2 regions of the Thauera sp. WH-2 genome follow, and region 2 is predicted to be linked to the other one. Evidence: predicted binding sites of a transcription regulator. Region 2 holds the regulator's gene; the other holds the start of a gene.
The links. Region 2 encodes HrcA, which represses chaperone genes, less so after heat shock. Its sites were predicted from a motif close to TNTTAGCACTCNNNGNCNNNGAGTGCTAANA; they were not measured.
Positions count from the first base shown of each region.

Region 1 (3,319 bases), on a different contig from region 2:
CGACTCGCAGCCCGGTAAACGAAGAACGGCCCCGCACTTCGCGGAGCCGTTCTTCGTTTACCGCGGCTTGCGCCCCGCCCCAAGAAGAAGGCGAGGCGCGGGCACATTACATGCCCATACCGCCCATGCCGCCCATACCACCCATGCCGCCCATATCGGGCATGCCGCCCATCGGCTTGTCTTCCGCCAGCTCGCCGACCATGCAGTCGGTGGTCAGCATCAGACCAGCGACGGACGCGGCGTTCTGCAGCGCGGTGCGGGTGACCTTGGTCGGATCCAGCACGCCCATCTCGACCATGTCGCCGTACTCGCCGGTAGCGGCGTTGAAACCGTAGTTGCCCGAACCCTCGACAACCTTGTTCACCACCACGCTCGGCTCGTCACCGGCGTTGGCGACGATCTCGCGCAGCGGCTGCTCCATGGCGCGCAGCACGATCTTGATGCCGGCATCCTGGTCGTGGTTGTCGCCCTTCAGCTCGCCCAGTGCAGCACGGGCACGCAGCAGCGCAACACCGCCGCCGGGGACGATGCCCTCTTCCACTGCAGCGCGGGTGGCGTGCAGGGCGTCTTCGACGCGGGCCTTCTTTTCCTTCATCTCGACTTCGGTGGCGGCACCGACCTTGATCACCGCAACACCGCCCGCCAGCTTGGCGACGCGCTCCTGCAGCTTCTCGCGGTCGTAGTCGGAGGTGGCTTCCTCGATCTGCACGCGGATCTGCTTGACGCGGGCTTCGATGCGCTCGGCCTGGCCGGCGCCATCGATGATGATGGTGTTTTCCTTGCCGATCTCGATGCGGGCAGCCTGGCCGAGGTCGTCCAGGGTGGCCTTCTCAAGGGTCAGGCCGACTTCTTCGGCGATGACCTGGCCGCCGGTCAGGATGGCGATGTCTTCCAGCATGGCCTTGCGACGGTCGCCGAAGCCCGGAGCCTTGACGGCGCAGGTCTTGAGGATGCCGCGGATGTTGTTCACCACCAGGGTGGCCAGGGCTTCGCCCTCGACGTCTTCGGCAATGATCAGCAGCGGACGGCCGGCCTTGGCGACCTGCTCGAGCACCGGCAGGAGGTCACGGATGTTGGAGATCTTCTTGTCGAACAGCAGGACGAAGGGCTGCTCGAGGATCGCAACCTGCTTGTCCGGGTTGTTGATGAAGTAGGGCGACAGGTAGCCGCGGTCGAACTGCATGCCCTCGACGACGTCGAGCTCGTTCTGCAGCGACTTGCCGTCTTCGACGGTGATCACGCCTTCCTTGCCGACCTTGTCCATCGCCTTGGCGATGATGTCGCCGATGTCGCTGTCCGAGTTTGCGGAGATCGAGCCGACCTGGGCGATCTCCTTGTTGGTCGAGCAGGGCTTCGACAGCTTCTTCAGCTCGTCGATGGTGGCGATGACGGCCTTGTCGATGCCGCGCTTCAGGTCCATCGGGTTCATGCCGGCGGCAACGAACTTCATGCCTTCACGCACGATCGACTGGGCCAGCACGGTGGCGGTGGTGGTGCCGTCACCGGCGATGTCGGAGGTCTTGGAAGCAACTTCCTTGACCATCTGCGCGCCCATGTTCTCGAACTTGTCCTTCAGTTCGATTTCCTTGGCGACGGAGACGCCATCCTTGGTGACGGTGGGGGCGCCGAAGGAGCGCTCCAGCACCACGTTGCGGCCCTTCGGGCCCAGGGTGACCTTGACCGCGTTGGCCAGGATGTTGATGCCGGCGACCATGCGCTCGCGGGCGGAATCGCCAAACTTGACTTCTTTAGCTGCCATTCTTCAGAACTCCGGAAATATTTCGGTTAGCGTTTCTGGGATTCGGGGGAGGCTCAGGCCTCGACCACGCCCATGATGTCTTCCTCGCGCATCACGAGGAGCTCGTCGCCTTCGACCTTCACGGTCTGGCCGGCGTACTTGCCGAACAAGACCTTGTCGCCCACCTTGACGGCCATCGGACGCACCTTGCCGTCGTCCAGGATCTTGCCGTTGCCGACGGCCAGGACCTCGCCCTGATCGGGCTTCTCGCCGGCGCTGTCCGGGATCACGATGCCGCTCGCGGTCTTGCGCTCGGCTTCCAGACGCTTGACGATCACGCGATCGTGCAGGGGACGAATCTTCATCGAGTTCTCTCCTTTCGGTTCGACTGTTTGGGTTGGTTCGCGGGACGAGCCCGCAGGACAAAATTCGCAGTGACGCGGATCGGCGCAGGAAGCGCCGCCCGACGCTTGTTAGCACTCACCGCTAACGAGTGCTAATAATAGGGACGGGGTCGGTGGATTTCAAGTCCGAGCCATGCAACTTTTTCTGCGCCGGTCCGGCACACCGGATGGAAGTTCGGCCAGCGCCGGGTTGGGTCGTTCCGCAGGGGCGGTTAAGATGACGCCGAGACGCCCGAATGCGCGAGGCCCCGTCATGCCCAAGCTCGCCCCGCTTGCTGCTGCACAGCTGCATACCGCCTGCGACCCGGAAGCCCTCGGCTTCCAGCGCTCCGACGAACTCCCCGAACTGGACGCCGCAGACCTGCATGGCCGCGCGGTGGACGCAATCCACCTGGGACTCGACATTGCCGGAGAGGGTTTCAATCTGTTCGTGCTCGGCGACGCCGGAAGCGGCCGCCACGAGATCGTCGCACGCCTGCTCGACGAAAGGCGGCAAGAGGGGCCACCGCCGGGCGACTGGTGCTATGTGTGGAACTTCGAGCACGCCTCGCGACCACGCCTGCTGCGCCTGCCCTGCGGTCGCGGCCCTGCCTTCCGCGACGACATGCAGCACTTCGTAGAGGAGCTGATCCCAGCGATCGCCGCGGTGTTCGAAGGCGACGAGTACCGCGAGCGCATCGAAGCCCTGCAGGACGAAGCAAAACAGCGCGAGGAAACCGCGCTGCGCCAGCTTGGTGACGAAGCCCAGCAACTGGGCATCGCCCTGCTGCGCACCCCGCACGGCTTCGCCTTCCTGCCTATGAAGGACACCGAGAACACGCTCACGCAAGAGGAGTTCGAGAAGCTACCCGAGGACCGCCAGCATGCTCTGGGCGAACACATCAAGGCCCTTCGCGAACGCATGCACCGTCTGGTCGCTGAGTTCCCACGCTGGCGGCGCGAGCTGCAGAATCGCATCCGCGATGCCGGCCGTGACGCACTCGGCGCGACCGTCACCCACATGATCGAGGAGCTCAAGCCACGGTACGCCGATCTGCCCGAGTTGTGCGAGCACCTGGACGAGGTGCTCAAGGACATCATCGCCAGCGGCGAATCGCTACACACCTCACCGCGCAGCGATGAGGACACGGAGACGCTGACCTTTTCGGGCAGCATTTCCGTGCAGCGCTACCTGGTG
Region 1 is NZ_JBLWFG010000007.1:35,121-38,439, reverse strand. It holds gene groL (chaperonin GroEL) at 107-1,759, opposite strand; gene groES (co-chaperone GroES) at 1,813-2,103, opposite strand; gene ACNKW1_RS12235 (Lon protease family protein) at 2,396-3,319, shown strand, end outside.
Region 1: a site for HrcA is predicted at 2,210-2,240, ahead of groES (co-chaperone GroES). Genes of this name have one in related genera too.

Region 2 (3,319 bases):
CGAATTCGATCATGCGCCCCAGATCGCCCTTGTTGACCACCACGTCGTTGAGCGCGAGCGTATGGAACACACGTTCTCCACCCCGCAGCACCTCGGCATCGAGCATGAAACGATGCTCTTCCGTGTAATGGCCGTCCAGCATCTCGCCCAGGCGCTCGCTGGCATGGCTGCGCGAGATGTCGGTCAGAAAACCCAGCCGTCCCAGATTGACCCCGACCAGGGGTACGCCATGATCGACGAGCCGGCGCGCACTATGCAGCATGCTTCCATCTCCGCCGACAACGACGGCGAGGTCAGCGCTCACACCGATGTATTCGTAGCTCGCCACCGGAAAATCGTGCACGCCACCGATCGAACTCGCGGTGCCCTGCTCGATCAATACGGTGAGGCCACGATCACGCAGATAGCGCGCGACCGAGAGCACCGACTCGGCCACGTCGGTACTCTGGTACTTGCCGATGAGGGCAATCGTGCGGAAGTTCGTGCTCATGGACCTGGATTAAACCACAATGCCCAGCCCTCGGGCATGACGCCAAAGAGTTCCGGAGAAGCCGAAGGAGAGAAGCTTTGCGGATCGCGCAACCCGGCCAATGTAACCCGGCCAACTGGCCTGCGAAGGGACGCTTCCGTAGAATCCGGGCTATATTCCCGACTGCCATGAATTCCATCGACACCCGCTCCCAGATCCTGCTCAAGACCCTGATCGAACGCTACATCGCCGATGGGCAGCCGGTTGGTTCGCGCGCACTGTCGCGCTTTTCCGGACTGGAGCTGTCACCCGCCACGGTGCGCAATGTGATGAGCGACCTAGAGGAGATGGGCTTCATTGCAAGCCCGCACACTTCGGCAGGGCGCATTCCGACGGCGCGGGGCTACCGCTTCTTCGTGGATACCCTGCTCACCGTGCAGCCACTCGGCAGCGAGCGTGTACGCGCACTGAAGGGGCAACTGCCGCCAGATCAGCCGCAACGCCTGATCAGTTCCGCCTCACATCTGCTCTCGGATCTCACACGCTTCGCGGGGGTGGTCGTCGCGCCGCGCAAGGAAGCGGTGCGCATCCGCCAGTTCGAGTTCATCAGCCTCGCCGAGAACCGGATCCTGCTCATCATCGTCACCACCGGTGGCGACGTGCAGAACCGTCTGCTCCTCACCCGCCGCGGCTATAGCTCCGCCGAACTTGGGGCCACCACGCAGTACCTGAACGAACACTACGCCGGCTTGTCCTTCGACGAGATCCGCATCCGACTCAAGGATGAACTCCGACAGCTGCGCAGCGACATGACCGAGTTGATGAGCGCAACGGTAGACGCAGGCGCGCAGGCAGCCGAGGACAACGCGTCAAATTACGTGATTTCGGGCGAAACCAACCTGCTCGATATCGACGACCTGTCCTCGAACATGTCGCGCCTGCGCGAGCTGTTCAAGCTTTTCGAACAGCGTACCGGCCTGATGCAACTGCTCGACCTGTCGAACCGGGCCGAAGGCGTTCAGATCTTCATCGGTGGCGAATCCGGCCTGGAGCCCCTGGACGGCTGCAGTGTCATCACTGCCCCGTACGAGGTGGATGGTCAGGTCGTGGGCTCCCTGGGCGTGATCGGCCCAACACGCATGGCCTACGACCGCGTGATCCCGATCGTCGACATCACCGCCCGCCTGCTCTCCAACGCGCTGTCCGCCCGCAACTGAGGGCGGACCCACACCACTGGCCGCGACAACCGAAAGAACGACAAGGAATCCGATGTCCCGTTACTGGAAAGAACCGCCTTTCAAACACGACGATACGCCCCGCACCGGCGTGCTGCTCGTCAACCTGGGCAGCCCCGAGGCACCCACCGCGGCCGCGCTGCGCCCCTACCTCAAGCAGTTTCTGTCCGATCCACGCGTGGTAGAGATTCCACGCCCGATCTGGTGGCTGATCCTCAACGGCATCATCCTCAACACCCGCCCCAAGGCCTCGGCCGCAAAATACGCCACCATCTGGACCGATGAAGGCTCCCCCCTGAAGGTGCACACCGAGCGCCAGACCAAGCTGCTCGCCGGATATCTCGCGAAAGCCGGCCACGGGGAACTCGACGTCGCGTATGCGATGCGATATGGAGCGCCCTCGATCGAGGACACCCTCAATGCAATGCGCGCACGCGGCTGCACCCGCATCCTCGTGCTACCGCTCTACCCGCAGTATTCGGCAAGCACCTCCGCCACCGTCGTGGATGAGGTGGGACGCTGCATGGCACGCTGGCGCAATCAGCCCGAAGTCCGCTTCGTACGCAACTTCCACGACCATCCAGGCTACATCGCGGCGCTGGTGCAGAGCGTGCGCGACCACTGGGCCGCGAACGGTGAACCCGATCGCCTGTTGCTCAGCTTCCATGGCGTGCCGCGGCGCTCGCTCGATCTGGGCGACCCCTATCATTGCGAATGCCACAAGACCGGCCGGCTGGTGGCGGAAGGGCTTGGCCTCGCGCCGGAGAAGGTGCTGGTAACCTTTCAGTCGCGCTTCGGCAAGGCCGAATGGCTCAAACCCTACACGCAGCCCACGCTCGAGGCGCTCGCGGCACAGGGGGTGGGCCGCGTCGACGTGATGTGCCCAGGCTTCGTCTCGGACTGTCTCGAGACCCTGGAGGAAATCGGCATGGAGTGCAGGGAGGCGTTCCTGGAGAAAGGCGGCAAGGCCTTCCACTACATCCCCTGCCTGAATGAGCGCCACGAATGGATGCAGGCACTCACCGAGCTCACGTGCGCGCACCTGGGCAACTGGCTCGCGCTGGCGCCTTCGACACCCGAAGCGCGCAAGACCAGCCTCGAACGCGCACGCAAACTAGGCGCAGCTCAATAGGGCATGTGCCGGGGGAGGCGACCCTCCCCCGCGGAGGATCCACAGGAGGATTGCGTTCAGGGGTCGAGCAGTTGCAGGTCATGGCTCACAGGCGCAGATCGCTGCGCCCGCACAGCCTCGGGCGCCTCCTCGGCAAGTTGAGCAGAAAGCGACGCGAGCCTGCGCACCACGGCGGTGGCGACTTGGCGCTTGAAGCGCTCCTGCACCTCATCGGTAGCCAGCGCAAGCGCAGCCGGATTGACCTCCAGGTAGCTCAGCGGCTCGAGCGACACGACCGTGAGCATGTGACGATGCTCGAGCTGGTCCAGCCAGGCCTGCACACCGAACACCTCGCCCGGGCCGAGCTCCATGACCCGCTTGCCGTTCCTAGAGAGTTCGACCCGCCCCGCAAGCACGATACCGAACCGCTGGTCGGTATCACCTTCGCGCATCAAGGCCACCTCCTGCTCCACCTTGCGCCACGAGCAGATGCGCAGCACCTCC
Region 2 is NZ_JBLWFG010000001.1:316,582-319,900, forward strand. It holds gene ACNKW1_RS01585 (NAD kinase) at 1-490, opposite strand, end outside; gene hrcA (heat-inducible transcriptional repressor HrcA) at 658-1,686, shown strand; gene hemH (ferrochelatase) at 1,739-2,836, shown strand; gene ACNKW1_RS01600 (protein kinase domain-containing protein) at 2,893-3,319, opposite strand, start outside.